4 regions of the Sporosarcina sp. P19 genome follow, and region 2 is predicted to be linked to each of the others. Evidence: riboswitches for the same ligand, from Rfam matches in the RefSeq annotation. Region 2 holds a riboswitch; each other region holds the start of a gene.
The links. Region 2 has a riboswitch for thiamine pyrophosphate ahead of CSV74_RS09370 (ECF transporter S component). Riboswitches for the same ligand answer to the same signal wherever they lie in the genome.

Region 1 (5,617 bases), on a different contig from region 2:
CATCTTCTCCAAGCGTTGTAGAAACCTGAACGATTTCGCCCGCTGCATTTCGAACGACTACTTTTTCTAAGTTCTCAGCATCATTCTGTAATGCACCTGAAAACTTAATATTCCATTCTTTCGTTGCTTCAATTTTACTTACCGTTTCGAAATAATTATACAGTTGATCATTATTGAGCACTACCGCTTGTACTATTCCTGCAGGCAGTTCAAGACCTTTTAGCGCATCCAGTACTTCGCCCGTCTCCCCAATTTGAACGATCATAATTCCGTCTACCACTTCTGTTTTCTCTACTTTGGCAGGTTGGAATTCCCCTGTCTTTTCATCTTTCAGTTGAATTTGAAGCTTTCCATCCGTAATGGTTGCTTTTACGTTTTCAGGTGCTTCGACTGAGTGTTCAGGTGTAGGATTCCAATCATCCCCTAAATCTGCACCCAAGTTCGTTGTATACTGCCAGCGTAAAATATCATCCTTCTGTAATTCATAAATTCCTGCACCATACTGCGGGAACTCCCCATTGACTGAATACATCCAGCCGCTAAGTGGTCCGCCATCAAATTCACCTAAATTATTTATACTCTTCACGTAAATAGTTGGACCTACACCAGTAAATTTGATTGGTATGGAGAGATTTTCTACTTCACGTTTTAATGCCGTGAATGCCGTATCTCCAGATTCAATTTTCAACTGTTTCGGGCTGATAATATCCCCAGTCCCCATTGTCCGTGTTTCTACAGAAAATGTTATATACTCCGGTTCAACTGGCGGCTCTACATTTCCCACTTCAGAAAATTGTTGCCATACGGATTTACCCGTTTTAACTTCTTGTAGGGCAATTAAGGATTGTTCTACTGCTTTCGTATTGACCCATTGATCAGCAGGTAAAGTAAAGGCAAATGCACCATTTTTCGTTTGGAATTTGCTTAATGCATCTAAGGGCAATTTCCCGCCCTTTTGCCACTTGTCCGATGTAACGTCTTCTCCTACCGCAACAAGACCTGAAATGACTGTCGCAATACTATTGGAATTTTCTCCCCAAGCGCCCCAGCCAGCTGTATCAAGTTGTTGTTCGCGCAAGGCTTGTTTTGCACGTTCAATTGCTGCATTCGCTGCACTATCATCTTGATAATTTGCTAGTGCCAGCAAGACCATTCCCGTTATATCGGGATCCGCTATGTCTGCCGCCTTTAATGAAAGTGAAAAGCCACCCTTATCTTTTTCTTGATTTAATATATGTTGTAACGCTTTCTCTTTTGTTGTGTTATCCCATGTTCCTACATCTTGTCCACGCTTCTCACCTGTATCTAAAGCGAGCATCGCCCAGACGTGTTTATTTATAGCACCGATCGATCCGTCTGTTTTTTGTTGTGCTGCTAGCTCTGCATAAAGATTTCGTTTAGTTTCCCATGCAGTAGATGGATCTTTTCCTACTGCTAGCAAACCGAAGATATAGCGAATATGATGCGTATCTGCTTCATCTTTCTGTAATCCTGGATCTTTAGTGAGCCAATCTGGTAATTGTGCTGTACCATCGCTTAATTGTGAACTAGACGCACCCAATGCAACCAATTCTGTCCAACTAATTCCAGGCATACCCCATCTAAAATTATCTTTATTATATCTCTCCACTTCATAGAAACGTAACGTATCCGCAAGCATATCGTCTACCGTACGAATAACTTCTGGTATAGCCGGAGTATTATTTGCAGTAGTGTTTACATTCGACTGCACTGCTTTAGCAAGTCCAGTTATTGATAACGTTACATTTGGTACTTCGCCTTGCACATGTAGAAGTACTTTCTGGTTACTATCAACTGTAACGGAGCCAACTGTTAGGTCACTGTTACCTACAGTCCAATTACTAGCATCTGAAGCCGCTTCCGTAAACGTATCCCCACTTAATTTGATTTCAATAGTCGGATCCTTGTCGCCGACTTTCAATTTTGTCATGGATTTGAGAACTGCATTACGTTTATAGAAAATATGAATCTTATCATTGTCGTTTACTGCTTTATCGATAAATGAAGTAGATGATTCTTCATTTACATCAACAACCCACTGATCCGTGCCATGTAAGCTTCCATTTTGAACGTTGTTAATCGATACAAAATTTTCTCTCAGTTGATCCAGCTCGTAAGGAATATTTTGTTCTTTTAACAACTGTTCAACAACTTGTACAATCGTATCGCCTGTTTCGAATGCCACTGCAGTATTTGCAAGAATCGGTGCATCTACCCCATCGACTTTCACGTTGGCTGTAGGTTGTTCTGCTTTTAAAGCAATTCGATTCCAAACAGAACTTCCTGCTTTAATATCCGCCAACGCAAGTAAAACTTGTTCTGTTGCCATTAAATTAGCACTCTTATCAGTCACTTTCCACTTATAAGACCCGTCTTCAAACTGAAAACCTTTTATTGCATCTACTACTGTCTGATCGCCTACATGCCACTTTTCTGCTAGTATATCTTCATTTACTGCAGCTAGACCCCAAATCGCTGTCGCTGTGGAGTTGGCATTATCGCCCATTCCAAAATTACCTGGAGAATTAAACCCACCCGTCGTTAAGTCTAGTTGTCTAGCTCGTAATAAATCCTTCGTTCTTTCAATAACTGCATCTGCCGCTTCTTCCCCTTGATAAGTAGACAACGCGATCATGCCCATACCTGTCATATCTGGATCGGAAACTGGACCAAAGAATGAATATCCACCATCTTCATTTTGGTTATCGAATAAGAATTGTAGCGCTTTTTGTTTCTTATCTGTATTCCACTCACCTAAGTCGGCTCCTAGACGTTCGCCTGTATCCATCGCAAGCAAGGCCCACATATGTTTATTAATGCCGCCAAATGAGCCTGTCTCTTCGTTTTGTTGCGATGCTAATTCTGCATAAAGATTACGATTCGTTTCCCATGCATCTGCTGGATCTTCGTTCATTGCGAGTAACCCGAAGATAAAGCGAATATGATCTGTACCATGATGTATAGGTTCTAGATAATCTGGATCTTCTTTTTGCCATTCTGGTAATATCCACTCGCCATTATTCAGGTCTTCACCTGCTGCGTAAAGTCCTACTAATGTTTGCCACGAATCCAATTTCATTTTTTTGTTTTTATAAAATTGAATGGTTTTAGCTAATAATTCTTCCACATCTGCCTGCTCGGCAACCGTTGCTTTGGTTTTCTCTACTCCTGTATCAACCGCTTGTACTGTTGGAGTTAAAACCGACAACACCAACAACAAACTTAGCAACACAGAGAATGTCTTGCTTACTCGACTACCTTTCCTCAACGACTCCTACCCCCTATTTTTCTCAATAAAAAAATCCCGCCTCCGGAAAGAGACAAGGATGGATGCGTGTTTAGACATACATAATACAACACAACATACACACCTTTTCCCGGAAGGCTGTAAGCATTGTATTATGGTAAGTCTCCTGACTTTTGGATACGAACGCAACTTCAACCTTCCCAGTATAAATACCAGTGGTTGTCTGAAGTTACTTTCCAATTACAGTGGCCGGACCGTTCAGGATTTTCACCTGATTCCTTTTTACGTCTTGCAAACTAGCAAGACACCAAAATACGCTATAAACTCCCCTTAATCATAATGAGTCGACAAAACAATTGCAATAGCGAGATTTTTGACGTGTAGAATATTTTCCAACCTCCTATAAATGACCAATTTATTCCTTTCCTATCTTGACTATCTTTTCAGACTATGTAACGATAAGATATGGATAAACACTAGGGGTGCTGTTGCTGAGAGAGGCGTTCGCCTTAACCCTCGAAACCTGCTCTAGATAATGCTAGCGGAGGGAAGTGGACATATGACGGATTTCGACCGTACTATGCAACCGCTTCGCACAGAGAAGTGGTTTTTTTGTGTGTATTTTTTGAAGAAATGAGAAGTGGTAAGAATGATGACGAATAAGGTTTTAGAGTTTACGAATGTATCTTTTCATTATCGAGCAACCAATGCTTCGAAACCAACTGCTATTTTTGATCAAGTCGATTGGCATGTAAATGAAGGCGAATTTGTCAGCATCATTGGACCAAGTGGTTACGGGAAAAGCACGTTGTTCCGACTAGTCACCGGTCTAGAAAATCCTGACAGTGGTGAGATTTCATTGAACGGAGAAGTGACAACGAAGCGGTTGGGCAAAGTCGGCTATATGCCGCAGCAAGACTTACTTATGCCGTGGCGAACGATTCTTGAAAATGTCCAATTACCAGTAGAACTTCAAGGCGATAAACCTACTGCCGATCAGATCATCCAGCTACTAGCTGATTTCGGACTGGCAGGCGAAGAAAACGCCTATCCTGGAAATTTATCAGGTGGGATGCGACAACGGGTTTCCTTTTTACGAACGATCCTGACCGGCTCCAATGTTTTATTGCTGGACGAGCCATTCAGCGCATTGGATGCAATCACACGGCTGACGATGCAAGAGTGGCTGATCGATCAATGGCAGAAGCTCGATAAAACGATCGTCTTCATCACACATGATATCGACGAAGCTTTATTTCTATCCGATCGCATCTTTGTACTAGCTGAAAGACCAGTACAGACGATTCGCGAAGTCATCGTGCCTCTTAGCCGACCACGTACTATGCGAGACTTGGCACGGCCCGAACTGATGGAACTGAAGGAGCAACTTATTAGTGAGCTTCGTTCGGAGGCGCGGCTATGAAGAAAATCACTTCGTATAGTTGGTCTATACTTTTCGTTTCGATTTTACTGGGCCTATGGGAAATTAGCGCACGTCTTTACGACAAAAGCTTTCTCTTCCCGTCCCCTTCAGCGATTCTGATCAGATTATGGGAGCTAAAAACGGAGCTGTTTATCCACCACTTACCTCCGACTGCTTTAACTATCTTAATCGGCTTATCGATTTCAATCATGCTCGGATCCACACTGGCAATTGCGATGTATAGTAAGAAACCGATCGAGCAGGCGTTTTACCCTATCCTGATCGCGTCGCAAACGATTCCGGTCATCGCGCTCGCACCGATTTTCGTCTTATGGTTCGGCTACAGTATTTGGAGTAAAGTCGCGGTTACGGTACTGATTACTTTTTTCCCGATTACCGTCAGCGTTTTCGACGGCTTGCGCTCTTCAGATAAAAATTTACGTGAATTAATGCTAACAATGGGTGCGTCCGCAAAAGATATCTTCTATAAACTAGACCTACCTTCCGCTTTGCCATCTTTCTTCTCTGGACTTAAAGTGGCGGTCACACTGAGTGTAATCGGTGCGGCCATTGGGGAATGGCTGGGTGCTCAGGCAGGACTTGGATATTTCAGCAGAAGAATGATGACGCAATTTGACAGTGCCGCTGTATTCGCACCGATCGTCTTGCTTTCTGCAGTAGGTATTATTTTCTTTCTACTCGTCGTCGTATTGGAAAAACACTTTTTACAATGGAGGAATCACCAATGAGAAAACATCTATTCCTTAGCATCATTTTTCTTCTTGTACTGCTAGCTGGGTGCAATAATGATAAGTCTCCCGCAGATAACGAAGAGACACCGAAAAATGAAAAGAAAAAAGTCAGTATCATGCTCGACTGGTATCCAAATGCAGTACATAGCTATATTTATGTAGCCCAGGAAAAAG
Region 2 (5,617 bases):
TCTGTGAGCGTTATGCACTTGAATTCGGTGCGCTCTCAGCAATTGTTGCAGTTTACCGTTCTCAAAGCCGTAATTCTTCCATTTGATTTGTCGGACGGAGCAATACCAGTCCATGTCGAGCGTTTCAGGCAATAGTCGACTAACGAATCCTCTATCAAATGATGCGTTATGCGCTACTATACCGTCTGCTTGATCTAGTATTTTCAAGATTCTATCCATATCCAATGACTTCCCTCTTACCATCTGATCGGTAATGCCTGTGAGATTCGTAATGGTCGGAGAGATGGAATAGAACGGTTCTTGAAACTCGCAATACTCATCAGCCACCCGAATAATACGATTATCTTCATACTCTCCGAGCATAACGCCTAACTCGATCACTTCACTGGCCTCGGCACTCATACCTGTCGTTTCCACGTCAATAAATGCTATATGTTTCGTCATGTAAAAACTCCTTTTACACTCTATTTACATTATATTAAGAACACAATTAAGATTATTTCTATCCTTTTAGTATATCAGGATTTCACTAGTATATGTTCAATTTAAACTGTATGCAGTTCATTGAAACGTGTAGTAATTTCTTAAGTTGCCAGACAATTCAACGTGCTGTATACTAGGATTACTTACATAATTGTCCGTACGGGTGCTTGAGAGAAACAGGCTGAGATAGCAGATTAATCTACTGCTGACCGTTAATCTGATCTGGGTAATGCCAGCGTAGAGACCGTGATCGATGGAATTATACAGGAATCTCTTTCCTTCTTCGGCCGTCTGCTCTTCAGACGGCTTTTTTGTATAAAAAAATAACAAGGAGTGGAAGAGTATGAAGAAGTTAAAGTTTACCGATTTGTTGATCACCATCATGATTGGCGTGGTGTTTGGGGTACTGATGAAGTTTTGGGATGATTTATACACTGTCGTCAAACCGATCATGCCTGTCGCACGTCAACTGCTTTACGGCATGTGGTTCATGGTAGGACCGTTCGCCTTTTTATTATTGCGAAAGCCTGGTACTGCATTCATCGCAAGTCTGGCAGGGGCTTCCTTGTCTGCGTTTGCCGGACATGGTATTGAGGTTTTGATGTATGGGTTTGCACAGGGTCTTGCTGCGGAATTACTGTTTGCTGCATTCCGTTATAGACGCTATTCCATTTTAATCGCCGGGTTAGCAGGTATCGCTTCATGTCTTGCAAGTTTCGGACTCGATTTAATTTACGGGTACGCAGCACTCGAAACATGGGCACTCATTGTGAAATACGGATTACGTACAATCAGCGCATTCATCTTCACAGGTATTTTCGCTGTATTTATTGTAAGAGCGCTAGAAGCAACAGGCGTGACATCGTTAATTCGACCTGTTGATAAGAAAGAATATACGTTGCTTGATCAGTAAACGCGGAGGAATGATCCAACTATGAAAAACATCAGCGTTACCGATTTACGATTAAAGTTTCCAGGAGAAGATGCTTTGCTCTTTAAAGACCTCTCCTTCTCTGTTCGGCCTGGTGAAAAAGTTCTCATGCTCGGTCCTAGTGGTTGCGGGAAATCTACTTTACTCCAAGTATTGAGCGGCATTATACCAAACTCTATCGAACTACCAATGAAAGCAACAGACATTCAGTTGCCTGACTCATGGGGATTCGTTTTCCAAGACCCCGATACACAGTTCTGTATGACATATGTCGATGAGGAACTCGCTTTCGTATTGGAAAATCTTCAAGTTCCGCGTGAAGAAATGGCCCTTCTTATTGAAGAGGTATTGAAACGTGTAGACTTGCATTTGAAAGACCCACATACGTCCATCAATGAAATGTCGCAAGGTATGAAGCAGCGGTTAGCATTAGCTTCTGTATTATTACTGGAACCTGACGTGCTATTTTTGGATGAACCATCTGCCTTACTGGATCCAGAAGGCACGCAACAAATTTGGTCTTCTATTAAAGAAGCAACCGCTGATAAAACTGTGATTATCGTGGAACATAAAATTGATTTGATTGCGGACTGGGTTGATCGCGTAGTGCTGTTTAATGATCATGGGGTTATGATAGCAGACGGTTCACCTGCAGAGATCTTCGCACACTTTCAGGAAGAACTGAAACGTTATGGTATTTGGTATCCAGGGGTATGGGAAGAATATAAAGCGTCTGAAGCATTTCAATCGATGATGATCAATCGTCAAACAGTTACATCCGAGGAGAAAATTCAGATTCAGGACTTTCACGGCTATCGTGGTCAAGTGGAGAAGATTTCTGTCAAACGGGCGACCGTACAAGCTGCTGACTGGATTACGATTGTTGGAGAAAATGGTTCTGGTAAAAGTACATTGCTCTTATCACTCATGCAATTACTTCGGACTGACGGTGTCTACGAGGTGAACGGCGTGCCCATTGCGTGGAAAAAGAAGAAGCGCCAACTGCCGAAAGGTCTTTCACTTGTCTTTCAAAATCCCGAACTACAATTTGTGACGAATTCGATTACGGAAGAGTTAACCGTCTCTTTGCACGATATGCCAAAAGCTAATGCAGATCGTTATGCGAAGGAATTGATACGCTTATTTAACTTACCTGATTCTGTTTCACGCCATCCTTATCAGCTATCTACGGGTCAAAAGCGTCGTTTGAGTGTAGCAACTGCTCTCACTCCTGATACAGATATCTTATTGCTCGATGAACCTACTTTTGGACAGGACGCACGAAACACATTCGCCATTCTTGAGAAGCTGGAACAGTTGCGCATTGAAGGCATGACCATTTTGATGGTTACGCATGATACGGAAATTGTAGAGAGCTTCGCCACTGCTGTTTGGACTGTAGTGGACGGCGTACTGCATACGGCTAATATACCAGGAGGTGCAAAGAATGTTCAATTGGTTCACACCTAAACGCGAGACCTGGTTATTCCGAGTCAATCCCGCACTAAAATTTATCGTATTTTTTGCGTTCTTGATTATTACGCTTGTGAATCAAAGTGTACCTTTTGCTATCTCACAAGCGGTTTTATACGGAATAGTGTTTTATGTATTCAGCGGTTATTCATTGAAGAAACTTTCAATACTTTCAATTCCGTTAGTCATTTCTTTCCTGTCTACTGGATTGACGATGTTGTTGTTCGGTAAGGGGGAAGCGGTGCTTTGGCAATGGGGGCTGTTCAAGATTTCCGAAGAGAGCATTCAACATGCGCTTTTGCTCGGAAGTAAGTCCCTTTCATTCGGATTCGTCGGCTTTACGTTTATCTTAACGATCCAACCCGTACTATTCTTTTACGCTATGATGCAGCAGTTTCGTCTACCATCCAAATATGCATATAGTTTTATTGCGGCTTTTCGTTTAATTCCTGCTGTAACTGAAGAGCTGCAAATTCGCAGGAATGCGTTGAAAGTACGGAATATCCAGTTTTCAAAAGGGATAAAGGGGTTGTATGAGCGATTGCAATCCTATACCGTCCCTCTATTTGCCCAAAGTATACGTCGCGCACAACGCATTGCAGTTGCGATGGAAGCAAAACAGTATCAGATGGGTGCTGCCAGGACGTATTATTATCCTACACGGTATAACGGCATAGATATGTTTTTTTTACTTGTCATGATAGGTAGTTTATGTTCGGCTTTTTTACTATCAGTTTATTGATAATCATTCGATAAGCCACACTTAAAATATGTAACCACAGTAAAAGAGAGCACAGATCTAGTTCAGATCCTGTGCTCTCATTTTCATTACACCCGCTGATGATCTGCTCTCCAAGACTTTACGGATTTCTTAATTTCATCAGGCGATAGCTCTTCAACCACAGCCCGATCCGCAAGCTCCACGTACTCCTCATCTGAAGCAAATCGTAATGCAATCAATTGTGGTTTCGTCAATCTTGTAGCTAAACGGTTACCCGTCAACATAAAGTAACGAAGCTGTTCTTCCGTGACGATTAATCGATCTTGCAAAGACAACGCATAAATACGTGCAAGCATTCCTGGAATAATAGCGAGAACGGTAACTGCGAATAATAGCAGAAGCTGCATTGAAAAACCATGCTTTACGAATTGATAAGTTCCATAGATCGCTGTTGTTAAAAGCAATACAAAGCTTAATGGCAGCCAAATGTAGTGTTGCAATGGTGTTACACGTGTATGATTTTCATACGATTGTTCTTTCATCTTGTCACCCCTTATATACCCATATGGGTATCATATCTTACTGGGCACTAGATGTGTACGTAAATGCTTTTAATTAGGTTAGTCGTTTCAATAAATCATGCAACCTACCCAATCATATTTATCTAGCTTTCAATCCAATTATGTAATTTTTTGCAAGAGTGCGTTTCGCGTCATTTAGTACAGCCAGTGTTCTAGTTGCAAATATCATTATGATATCCAGTATCCTTGTAGCTAATCAACGACTCTAAAAAAACTGCCATAGCATATCTTTACGAGATGCTATGGCAGTTTTGCTTTATATTATTTATTTAATTATCGTGACAGAGCTATTCACATGTTTGATTACTTTTTGACTGACACTACCCATTACTAAATTTTTAAGTAATCGCAAGCCTCGACTACTAAGGATGAGGTGATCAATTTCATTATTGTTTACATGCTTAATGATTTGCTGGTGCGGATTTCCTTGAAGTACTGTGACTTCCGCTACTATTCCCTTATCTTTTACTAACTTCAACGCAGATTGCAACTTCTTCTTTTGATACTTATCAAGACTATTAGGACTTTGTTTTAATAATCGCTCATCTTCTTTATTGAAGTCGATGACATGGATCAATTCTAGTTTCGCTTCAGAAAATTGTTCCATTAACATAATCGCATAATCTGTTGCCCGCAATGCATTATCTGAGCCATCTACCGCCACAGCAATCTTCATGATAAAACCTCCTACAACTACTTTCTTCAATTTTTCAATTGAGATCTTCTTTCAGCTTCTGTCACCGACATAACAATCCATTCTCATGTTCTTTACCCTCTTCACGGATCATGTAGTCCAGTACTAAATATCTGCTCTAACAATCCAAAACCATTCTACCAATTACTTAACAAAAATCCAACTATCTGCTTCTTAAAAAAACAAAAATTCCTATCTACATTAAAAATCGTCAAAAAGTCTACTATACAAGTCTATATGACGACTTTCTTTATTTGACGATTGTTACTGGACAATTTGCTTTCTCCATTACACTACCAAGCACTAATAGTGCAACATTTCCCGTATGTAAATAATTAATAATTCCTTAATCCAGATTCCCTCGTAACAGCGTGATAGTCGTTTTAACTCCGGCTCTTTCCGCCAATTCCACTACAGGTCTCACAATTCGATCTTCTTACAAGGATAAACTGTTAAAGTTTTGTAACAGGAGTTGTTCAACTTCCACTTTGTTATAGTCGGTTACGGAAATCACTTCAAGCTCTGCGTCTTGTGCATTTTCTAAAAGTGTCAGCGCATATTTCGCTGCACGAAAAGCATGTTCAGAACCATCGATAGCTACAGCAACTTTCATACTAACAGCCCCTCATTAACTTGAATACTTACTATTGTTAGTATATATATCAGTACCCTATAGTATTCAGTAATCCAACTGCTTTTCTTATGCATTTGATATGAGAAACAAAAGGGCTTAT
Region 3 (5,617 bases), on a different contig from region 2:
GTAAAAAAGCACTGATCATCAGCGACCAAATTATGGAGAATCTCGGTTACGTAGAAGATTGCCAGCGGAAATTATCTGATCATTCTGTCGTCAGCATAGTATTCCTTGGTGTAGCTTCAGAGCCTACTAATCAATATGTAGAGGATGCACTTCAATTATTTCAAGATGAAACTTGCGACTTGATTATTTCATTGGGGGGCGGAAGCTGTATCGACACGGCGAAAGCGGTTGCAGTAGTAGCGACTAATGGCGGAAATATTGAGAATTACGTTGGCATGAAGAAAATTGCGCAAATAGCACCTGTACCTCATATCGCGATACCAACTACTGCAGGAACCGGTTCAGAAGCAACAGACGTAACTGTCATCACGAACTCAGCAACTAAAGTGAAAATGATGATTAAACAGCCCGCTTTCATGCCGAATGTTGCCATCGTCGATCCATTGCTGACGCTCTCTTCTCCTCAAAAAGTAACAGCTGCGACCGGCGTAGACGCACTGAGTCACGCGATTGAAGCATACATATCTAAAAAATCTCATCCGATGACAGATATGATGGCCTTATCCGCAATCAAGTTAATCTCAAAGAATTTGCATAAAGCATACACGGACGGTCAAAACATTGAAGCTAGAGAAGGCATGTCACTCGCTGCCCTTCAAGCTGGAAGTGCGTTCTCCAATGCGTCAGTTTGTTTAATCCATGGCATGTCCCGACCAATCGGTGCCCTATTTGATGTACCGCACGGTTTCTCGAACGCGATGCTTTTACCTGCTATACTGGAATATAGCAAAGACGCATGTATTGATAGACTGGCAGACATCGGTCGATTATTCTCGTCCGAAGCAAAACAATTGTCAGATGAAAACGCGGCAGAAGTTGCTGTACAATCCGTGAAAGACTTATGTAAATCATTAGATATCCCGAATCTTGAACAATGGGGAATCCCACGCAAAGAATTTGTAAGCGCTCTCAACAAGATGTCTACAGACGCGATCGATAGCGGTAGTCCAAGCAATAATCCTAAAACGCCTTCAAAAGAGGAAATCGCAGAACTATATCAAATATGCTATGAATACCAATTTTAATATCATATGTAATTACAATAGGAGGTCATCTATATGACAACAAATTCTACATTGACAGTACAAAACTATATTAACGGTGAATGGGTATCCGCTACGACAGACCAAACAGAGCCTGTATATAATCCCGCCACTGGAGAAGTCGTTGCACACGTTCCGATCTCAACTACTGAAGATTTGGATCGGGCAGTACAAGCTGCAAGCGAAGCATTCATTACTTGGAAAGAGGTACCCGTCCCACGTCGCGCACGTATTCTATTCAAATATCAGCAGCTATTAGTAGATCACTGGGATGAGCTCGCTAGAATCATCACAGTCGAAAACGGAAAAAACTTTACTGAAGCGCATGGCGAAGTACTTCGCGGAATTGAATGTGTAGAATTTGCCGCAGGAGCCCCTACTTTGATGATGGGAGATAACTTGCCATCCGTCTCATCAGGTTTGGAATCTGGAACATACCGTTACCCAATCGGTGTCATCGGCGGGATCACACCATTCAACTTCCCGATGATGGTGCCATGCTGGATGTTCCCGATGGCAATTGCAACAGGAAATACATTTGTACTCAAGCCATCCGAGCGTACGCCGATGCTGGCAAACCGCTTAGCTGAACTACTCGAAGAAGCCGGCTTACCAAAAGGCGTCTTCAATATTGTGCACGGAGCACATGACGTAGTAAATAGTATTCTGGATCACGAAAAAATTGCTGCCATTTCTTTCGTAGGATCTCAGCCCGTCGCAGAGTACGTCTACAAACGCGGAACGGATAATCTAAAACGCGTTCAAGCACTAGCTGGAGCAAAAAATCACTCCATCGTCTTGAAAGATGCGAACTTGGACAACGCCGCTACTCAAATTATCAACGCAGCATTCGGTTCAGCCGGAGAACGTTGCATGGCATGTTCAGTCGTCGCTGTTGAAGACGATATTGCAGATGAGTTTGTTGAAACTTTACTTAATCGTGCGAATGAACTCACCATCGGAAACGGTTTGGACGAAGGAATCTTCCTTGGACCTGTCATTCGTGATACTCATAAAGAACGAACAGAACAATACATCGCGACAGGTGAAAAAGAAGGCGCAACACTCGTTCGCGACGGCCGCCAAGACAGCGCAGCTAAAGAAAAAGGATACTTTGTCGGCCCTACCATCTTTGATCATGTAACGAGCGAGATGAAAATTTGGCAAGACGAAATTTTCGCTCCTGTTCTATCCATTAGCCGTGTGAAAAACTTAGATGAAGCAATCGAATTATCGAATCAATCCAAGTTCGCAAACGGTGCTTGTATTTTCACAAGAGACGGTGGAAATGTACGGAACTTCCGTGAAAACATCGATGCAGGAATGCTCGGATTAAATATCGGCGTACCTGCACCTATGGCCTTCTTCCCGTTCTCTGGGTGGAAAGATTCCTTCTATGGTGATCTACATGCCAATGGAAAAGATGGACTGAACTTCTATACACGTCAAAAAGTACTTACTGGTCGTTGGGAGTAATCACTATACCATACGAAAACACCTTCTCTTTGTTTTAAACAGAGAGAAGGTGTTTTACGTATTATCAAATTGTAATTGTCTGAATAGTTTCGAGTTGTGTGGGGACCTGGTACCGTTTCTACCGTTTCTATATAAATACTCTTTTATTTACAACAACCGTGTGTATTGCATTAGTTCGCCTTGCTGGAGGTTACATATAGTACAGCAAGGAGGTGAAGTTTATGTCAAAATGTGAAAAAGCAAGCAAAGAACAGCTTTTCTTCTTCGGGCTTCTAGCCGGATATGCTTTGCTCGGCTTGTTTTTAATTGTGCCCGCTGTATTGGCGGTCGTTGGTGCTAACCTGCTGCTTTTAGCCGTTGCAGTGATCATCGTGATCATCATCGTGTTGTTCGCCTTGGCGATCATTCTGAAAGGCCTGTCCCGTCTGTTTCATCATCGTAAACACTGATGAATAAATGCAGCCGCCACTTTAAAAGTGGCGGCTGTATTTTTACATATATTGAACTGCGAGAATTAAAAAAGTATTAAGGTAGCACATACTTTACGTAGTGTAATGATTCCTAATAATTACACTGGACCGCAAACGACAACATAATTACCGCGATAACTGTCCAAATCAACAACAATGATAGCATTCGTTTCGCCCATTTAACACAAGCACAGTATGATCCTCACATCCTCCAAGACTCGCTACGAGTGAATGGCTAATTCATTCTCGATAGGACTTCCACCCACTATATGCTGCAACCTAGGCTTGGTAACTCAACCTGGCGCCACTTAAAGCAAAAGGAGTAAGCAACTCATGCGTCTTCTGACAGCCGTTTATGTAATCCTTCATCAGTATACCTGTTATCGGGCTAAGCAAAATGCCGTTTCGGTAATGACCGGTACATATATGCAGCCCGTCGATGAACGGATGAGACCCCATGACCGGCAGATGGTCTGCGGCTTGGGGACGTACACCGACCCATGTTCGGTGGATCACTCCATCACTAAGCACAGGCAATAGGCGGGAAGCCCGTTGTAATAGCGAAAGAATGCCATGAGCCGTTACTGATGTATCAAAGGAACCGGGAATAGACGTTGCACCGATGAGCATTTCCTTATTTCGTTTCGGCACAATATAACAGCCGTCTACCGCAAATACCGTTTTGACCGGTGCAGGGCCGGCCAGCCGGATTGACAAGCATTCACCTTTCACAGGAATGACGGGCAAGGAAAAATCAGTGTCAGCTAAGAGATGGCTGCTCCAGGCACCGGCTGCAATCGTCACTTGAGTTGCATAAAGCGAGCCGATTGAAGTATCAACCCCCACTATCCGGTTTTGCTGAATCAGCAGACGAAGAGCCTTTGTTTCTTCATATACATGGGCACCGGCATGCATTGCTGCTTTCAAAAAGGCCTGTGCGAGCAAGGGGGCTTTCACTTGATGGTCTTTTTCCAGAAAAATAGCACCGGCAGTTTGGGACGTCATACAAGGTTCGATCTCCGGCACTTCTTCCGGCTCAAGCCACTGAATGGATGGGTCCTTTTCGGATAAAAAGTGATACTGTCGGTGCAGCTCGTCACGATCCTGTTCTGTCGCGGCCGTTTTGATCAGGCCAGCTGTTCGTAAATCAATGTCTATACCCGTTTCGGACAGCAATTCATCACGAAGTTGGGGGAACATCGCTCGGCTTTCCAGTGCGATTCCCAACAACGGATTGTCCTGCTCAAACTCATTTTGCGCCCCAAGCATCCCTCCTGCTGCCATAGAGGCCTGTCCGGCTTTGCCTGCATCAAATACAGCTACGCTTAAGCCTTCTTTGGCCAGTCGATAGGCAATGGAACAACCTATTACTCCTCCGCCAATAACAATATGATCATATGTCTTCATTATTTCCACTCCTCATAGATGACCTAAATACTAATGCTATTGAACATCTATATCAGCCTGTTAGAAAATGAAAAACGCCACTTTCATAGAAGAAAGCAGCGCCTCATGTATACAGTCCATAACATACAAGTGATGTAAGCAGTGCCACTTCCCTTCGCCAGTACGAGCTGGATCAGGTTCCAAGAGTCCCAAAGTCAATCACTTTGATCTCAGCCTTTTTTCAAAGGCACCTCTAGCGGATGAAATATTCATTTTTTTCAGAATAACATACAAGCCGAAATTTGTCATTTGAAATTAGTTATGGATCGGTGCTTATGCAAGGTGATTTTATAACAAGACATCAAAGAGAATAATCATACAACGGCAAACCATTCATCCGACCAGGTGATTGGCTACTTGGTTCTTTTTGTATGCAATTGTAGTGTATTGACTGAATTGTATCGTACACAGCGTAGCCCGACACTAAAATATTCTCAACTCTCTTTTTACTAGAAACGTAAGGTGGACTGTAAATACTGCACTATTGCAAACCAAAAGTGCTGGTAGAACTTTCTTAATCCATGTATTTATTAAATAACCTTCTATTATTGTGTAAGAAGATTCAACACTTTGACTGATGAACAGTGCTTTCTTATCGGAAGGATTTTCATAATATACGGACCAGTCACTCCTGCAATACCTATATTGTTCCCAGTTGTGGCAGCGATTACTCCTGCTACCTGCGTGCGGGGACCTGGTACCTCATCCTACGCCTCCCATTCAAGACTCAACACGCGATTTCGTCGGATCTCCCTTTGGTGATGGAATATCAGTGGATTCAGCTAATTTCATTAAATAATATATTTCTTCACGCGCCATGTGATCTGCCATTAAAGGGGTTAGGGTCCCAAGCGTTTCTTTCTTCAAATCCATCTCTTCCAACTCTCTTAAAAATGCTTTAAAAATAGTCATCTCTAAGTTGATGTCCTGATGGAATTTAGTTAACGCTGGGAATTTCATAATATTCGTACGTAAATAACCAGCCATCTCAATTGCTTTTAAATAAAATGCTTCCCACTCTTTAGTAAATCGTTCACTTTTCTTTTTGAGCTTGGCTTCCACACGGTCTAAATTTGCATCAAGAGCGCCCGCATGCCCTGCCGCATCGAGTAACCACAGCAA
Region 4 (5,617 bases), on a different contig from region 2:
CCTATCCGAAAGACGCGGGGCAAGAAATGATACGCGGTTTACTTTCCGATTAAATAAGAAGTCTGCAATTCACCTAAACTATTCGGATGCATGTCTACACAAGTGGTTCACCAACGACATCAAGACTTACATTTTCTTTTATCAAAAAGCTCCCGAATAAAACAACTCCCCTAGGCCATGTTAGATGGCATAGGGGTGTTGTTTTAATTAATAGGTATTTCTTGAAAATCGATGCGAATAAATTTACCCGTTTCTGCTGAATAGGTGACAGTCACTAGCACACCGAATTCCCGTTCTTCCTCTTTTAACCAAAGCTGGAACTTTTCCGTGTTTGTAACTTTCTTTGAGTCAGTTGCGATATGCAAATAATCCTTGATATCTGCATGAGGATACTTGAGCATCGTTTGCTTGATAGCAAGCCTTGACCATTTGGCGTATGCCGGTACTTCCACTTTACTAAGTGCAGCAACTGGCGCATCACTAGTGCCCGACCCACTTGTCAATAAAACTCCAAGTGCCAAGCCTATTTTCGCAAAGATGGCGCACACCTCCTTTTAAGAATAGCATGCGCTGATTATAACCATTCAATTCTAAATAAAAAAACATCCAACTAAAATAGTTAGATGTCTCTTGTATATTAAATTTTTATTGTCTGTTCTTCCTTCACACCAGGCCACATTTGTTTCGTATACGCCATGTCCCAGAACATATACTCATAACGAGTCGTATTAAGGAAAATCTCCTCTAACTTCGCTAATTCCGATTCAGGCTTACCTTTTGCTGTTTCATCCATTAAGTCTAAGCACCAAGTAGCCAACTCCCCGAAGTCTTCCGATGAATACATGCGAATCCAGTCACCGTACAACGGATGATCCAACGCACCTGGCAACTCAGAAAGCTCTTTGCCGATCTCCCAGTAGCTCCACGCACACGGCAATAATGCAGCGACTACTTCCGCTAAAGAACCGTTTTGACTAACATGCAACATATAGTGCGTATACGCTAGGACAATGGGTGACGGCTTGGCATTCTCTAGCTCTTCTTCTGTAATACCAAAGCGAGCTGCATACTTACGATGTAGATCCATTTCCGTGTTTAGTGTACCGTTAAGTAACGCTGCAAATTTCCCCATCATCTCTACATCGGTAGCCTTCATCGTGCCTACAGCAAACACTTTCGCGTAGTCAATTAAATACAAATAGTCTTGCACCATATAAAATCGAAACTTCTCCTCATCCAACGTACCATTTCCAATTTCTTGGACAAATGGATGACTATGATTCTGTCTCCAAATTGGTAATGTCTTCTCTAATAAGCGCTCAGTGAACTTCATGTATACTCTCCCCTTTTACGTAGTAAATGAAAAAACCACTTCTTGACCAGAAGTGGCGGAGAGACATCACAGAGCCAGAAATAAGCTACGTAACATCTGCACCACTTCCTTACGCCGGTATGAACCGGATCAAGTTAAAGGGTTAAAGCAATATGCTTCTCTCAGCTCCACAGAGCACCCCTAGCGGTAACAACTATTTCATTTGTATATCCATTATAGGCATATCTTGTCAGAAAAGTCAAACGAATTAAGATTATAAACGGCCCAACATACAACACAGTGAATGGCAACAGTCCTCAAGTTGATGGCATTTAACCGAATAAGTTTATTTTTAGTGAGAGTCACGCAGTTTCAAATCTTTATTCTAGATGTTCTTTAAGCTTTTTCTGAACATCTTCTTCTATTTTTTTCACGCGCTCTTCTTTTAGTTTACGTCTTGGTTTAGGATGAAACCATTCGATTTCACCGTTAATAAATGTTCCTTTAAACTCTTCACCCTGGATCTTTAATTTAAATAACTGAAGTGGCCGAGTTTGATTTCTGCTAATCGAACGTTCGATTTCAATATCATCTGCTTCATTTCGAATCCCTTGCTCAGATAACAATTCCAACACTTTATTCTCTATGGCAATTACCTCTTCTTCACCGACGTCTTGCTTCGGATGTGGATGAAGCCATTGGATTTCACCATCATGATAGTCACCCTTATAATTACGACCTTCTATGATGAGCTTAAACTGAATTCGCTCGTACTGCCTGTCTTCAAAAACTTTTTCCGCTTCAAAGTCGTCTACCACAGGAAACACCTCCAAAAATAGTAACAAGTCTCTTTTTTATAGAATAATTCATCTTACTTCATCCATCACTACTAATTCAAGCTATTTGGCACAAAGTTAGATTTTTCCATCGTTCAAGTTTACTTATAAGGATCCTTTTCAAATATAAATAAAATTTACATATATCTAAGCAATAAGTTGTTGTCAAACCAATCACTGTTCTAAGGCACTTGTTATAAACGCAAAATTCAGTGGAAAAATGATGTTCACGGCCAGATTAAAAGCCGTTCAGTCTATTGCCCCTTTGCTCATTACAAGTCAGCATGCCAAATTCACACTTGGGTAACGGTCTTTTTAAAGACATTCATAATAAGCACGAATGTTGAGCCTATACACCTAAAACACCTGTAATTCCACTTGGATTGACGACTGGTTCCAGCCTATAAAGTGTTATTACTCATATGTTTAATGATACCCTAATTTCTGTGTTTCAATCATTTGAAATGACACTCTAACTATTTTATTGGACTGGTATCTAAGCTGTTCGAACACACTCCAATGCGCGAACTACTAATCATATAATAATTTATATATAAACAGCAAAATTAACAGGAAAAGCCCAACAACTCTTTAGAATTGTCGGGCCCTGTCTAGTACTTCCTTAAAAAACTTGGTTTTGTTTGATACCATTCGTCGCTAATCACGTGATGGCACACTGAAATAATTCGTTCTATGACCTGTGTATAGTTTGCTAATATACGGATGGTGAAGCCAGGAACAGCAAGTTTAGATAATCCAAATGTAAATTCTCCAGCCTCTTGTTGAATCGTTTCATACAATCGATCCAATAAAGCATCGCTTGTCTTTTCTCCAACGACAATTAAGGAACCTAAATGTGTGTATCCTTCCATAAAACCTAACTCATTCATATGCTGAGATGCTGGATGAAGTTTAATATGGTCAAAGGCAACAAGTTGATTTTCCATATAAATCTCCGTTTTCAAACGGAGCATATCGTAGCTGAACTTTTCTCCTTCCGGCGACCATCCGGGAGTCAGTATATCGGAATATAGCAATGTTGCGCCTTTTTCCATGTATATACTGTTTTTTTGATAACAACTGGCATCTTTGTATGCAATAAGTGCATCCGGCAAGTACTCTAGATAACTGTCTTTTTTCATATGAAAGATCGTCTCTTGGTACACTGGCTTGGTGGGCGTTCTATATACTTTCGTCGACGACTGGGTCGTCAACGTCAGCATCGCTCGTTCACCAAGCGTGACTTTCATTTGATACCGATCTCCATCTAAATAGCCACCGCCAGGATTTAATAAATAATAGCATGGATAACTATTCTTATTGAAATAGACAGGGCGCATCACTTTAAATGCACCCTGGAAGTAGACACTTTTTGCCACGGAGCGTCCTAAGCGGTTTTCCATGACAAGGTCAAGAACGCCTGTCCATTCAGACATCTTGTCCTAGTCCTTTTAACAAAGCATGTTTCCTGACCCACTCTACTACTTCATCTAGCCCTTGATCGTCTTTTAAATTAGTGAAAAAGAAAGGCTTATTTCCTCGGAATACTTTTGTGTCAGACTCCATGACTTCAAGACTTGCCCCGACATATGGCGCCAAATCTGTTTTGTTTATAATAAACAAGTCAGATTTAATCATTCCTTGTCCGCCTTTGCGCGGGATTTTTTCACCCTGCGCCACGTCAATTATATAAATGGAAAAGTCTACGAGTTCCGGACTGAATGTAGCCGCTAGATTATCGCCGCCACTCTCTACAAAAATCAACTCTACGTCGGGATGCTTTTCCTGCAATTCATTAATCGCCGCAAAGTTCATCGATGCATCTTCCCGAATTGCCGTATGTGGACAGCCTCCTGTTTCCACCCCGACAATGCGGTCTTCTGGAAGAATACCGTTGGCAACTAAAAACTTGGCATCTTCTTTCGTATATATATCATTTGTAATGACAGCCATACTTACTTCGCCCTCTAAAGCGCGTGTAATCTTTTCGACCAGCATAGTTTTTCCTGCACCAACTGGTCCACCAACACCTATTTTAATTGGTCCCATTCTAAGCACATCCTTATTCTCAATTTCATTGTGTTCATTACGAACTAAAAATACGTATCCCAACACGTTCGTGCTGCATTTGTGAAAGCTCGAGTCCTGGCGATACGACTCCAAACTCTTCTTGATCTAATTCCATAATTTTGTCTGTTGTTTGCTGAAGTTGTTGTTGAAACGTATAAATAATCTTCTGTCCCGCAGTTTGTCCAAGCGGGATGGCCCGCACGGCATTTTGTACGAGACTAACAACCGTCGAATATAAATAATATAAAATCGTTGTAGTCTTTTCTACTTGAAGGTGATGTCCGATCATTGTAAAAACAATAGCCGGATGTCCGAAAGCTTGTTTGTCACGAATTTTCTGCGCGTAGATAGATAACACTGGTATTTTGTAAATGGATTCGGCAATGTCTAACATTCTGTCACCCATACGTTGTGTTCCATCACGTGATTCACGGGCAAGATTCTGTACAGTCAATATGCGATCCAATTCCCAAATCTTATCAAGATCATCCACATCAAGCGCATCATAAACGAGTCTTACGGCCAAGCCATCTGCATAAGCAAGCTGTTCATGCAGATAGACATTCAACCACTCAGAAAACGTATTGGCATCGGTGACCTTGTCGTTTTGGATATACGTTTCCAGTCCAAATGACTGGCTAAAAGAGCCGATCGGAAAACTTGAATCGCATAGCTGTAACAAGGACAGTGCGTTATTAGTCATGGCTATGTCCGATATGACGGAAAGCCTTCGCAACTTTTCGTTCTTCACGCTTGAACGGAATACCCATTTCTTGTAGCAATTCCTCGACTAAATAATCATACTGAACGAGCATGTCCTCATCCTCAAACTGCGCAGGTAAATGACGATTTCCGAGCTGATGAGCAATCGTTCCCATTTCAAGCATCGTGCGCGGGCTAATAATAATTAAATCGTCAGAAAGTACGTCAATCAAAATAACATTCTTATCATCCATAAAAAGAATGTCTCCCACTTCCAAATCACGCGGTTTTTTTAATCGAATTCCAATTTCACGCCCGTGATCAGTTTCCACACGTTGGATCCTTTTCATTAAATGCGCACTTTCTAAGTACACTTTCTCTTTATGAAGGCTCTCATACTTACTTGGATCTAAATCTCTAACGTTCATTAAGACTTCTTCTACAATCATTTTCTTCACCTCAGAATAAGAAATAGCGTTGCCCCATAGGTACTACGTCAATCGGATCACACGTTATAAGTTTTCCGTCAATTTTCACTTCATACGTTTGTGGATCTACATCAATGTGGGGTGTAGCTGTATTTAATTTCATATCTTTTTTCGTGAGACTGCGTATATTACGAACAGGCAGTACCACTTTTTCAAGTCCAAGCTTCTCTTTTATTCCTTGATCATATGCAATTTGGGAAACAAATGTA

Region 1: it holds a riboswitch for thiamine pyrophosphate, as region 2 does, so the genes downstream of both, CSV74_RS07300 (ABC transporter ATP-binding protein) here and CSV74_RS09370 (ECF transporter S component) in region 2, are expected to answer to the same signal.
Region 3: it holds a riboswitch for thiamine pyrophosphate, as region 2 does, so the genes downstream of both, thiO (glycine oxidase ThiO) here and CSV74_RS09370 (ECF transporter S component) in region 2, are expected to answer to the same signal.
Region 4: it holds a riboswitch for thiamine pyrophosphate, as region 2 does, so the genes downstream of both, tenA (thiaminase II) here and CSV74_RS09370 (ECF transporter S component) in region 2, are expected to answer to the same signal.

What each region holds. Positions count from the first base shown of each region.
Region 1 covers NZ_PDYR01000005.1:35,889-41,505, forward strand. The annotation lists gene CSV74_RS07295 (DUF4430 domain-containing protein) at 1-3,289, opposite strand, end outside; cobalamin riboswitch at 3,408-3,595, opposite strand; TPP riboswitch at 3,737-3,835, shown strand; gene CSV74_RS07300 (ABC transporter ATP-binding protein) at 3,921-4,691, shown strand; gene CSV74_RS07305 (ABC transporter permease) at 4,688-5,440, shown strand; gene CSV74_RS07310 (ABC transporter substrate-binding protein) at 5,437-5,617, shown strand, end outside.
Region 2 covers NZ_PDYR01000007.1:76,007-81,623, reverse strand. The annotation lists gene CSV74_RS09375 (exonuclease domain-containing protein) at 1-444, opposite strand, end outside; TPP riboswitch at 633-744, shown strand; gene CSV74_RS09370 (ECF transporter S component) at 827-1,396, shown strand; gene CSV74_RS09365 (ABC transporter ATP-binding protein) at 1,418-2,884, shown strand; gene CSV74_RS09360 (energy-coupling factor transporter transmembrane component T family protein) at 2,862-3,629, shown strand; gene CSV74_RS09355 (DUF6526 family protein) at 3,716-4,150, opposite strand; gene CSV74_RS09350 (universal stress protein) at 4,455-4,865, opposite strand; gene CSV74_RS09345 (universal stress protein) at 5,320-5,496, opposite strand.
Region 3 covers NZ_PDYR01000005.1:60,582-66,198, forward strand. The annotation lists gene CSV74_RS07390 (iron-containing alcohol dehydrogenase) at 1-1,085, shown strand, start outside; gene CSV74_RS07395 (CoA-acylating methylmalonate-semialdehyde dehydrogenase) at 1,119-2,579, shown strand; gene CSV74_RS07400 (hypothetical protein) at 2,801-3,028, shown strand; gene thiO (glycine oxidase ThiO) at 3,329-4,456, opposite strand; TPP riboswitch at 4,589-4,700, opposite strand; gene CSV74_RS07410 (DUF2935 domain-containing protein) at 5,216-5,617, opposite strand, start outside.
Region 4 covers NZ_PDYR01000006.1:96,292-101,908, forward strand. The annotation lists gene hpaB (4-hydroxyphenylacetate 3-monooxygenase, oxygenase component) at 1-53, shown strand, start outside; gene CSV74_RS08560 (DUF3889 domain-containing protein) at 204-503, opposite strand; gene tenA (thiaminase II) at 638-1,333, opposite strand; TPP riboswitch at 1,423-1,525, opposite strand; gene CSV74_RS08570 (YheE family protein) at 1,693-2,130, opposite strand; gene CSV74_RS08575 (urease accessory protein UreD) at 2,760-3,584, opposite strand; gene ureG (urease accessory protein UreG) at 3,577-4,197, opposite strand; gene CSV74_RS08585 (urease accessory protein UreF) at 4,235-4,921, opposite strand; gene ureE (urease accessory protein UreE) at 4,914-5,369, opposite strand; gene ureC (urease subunit alpha) at 5,380-5,617, opposite strand, start outside.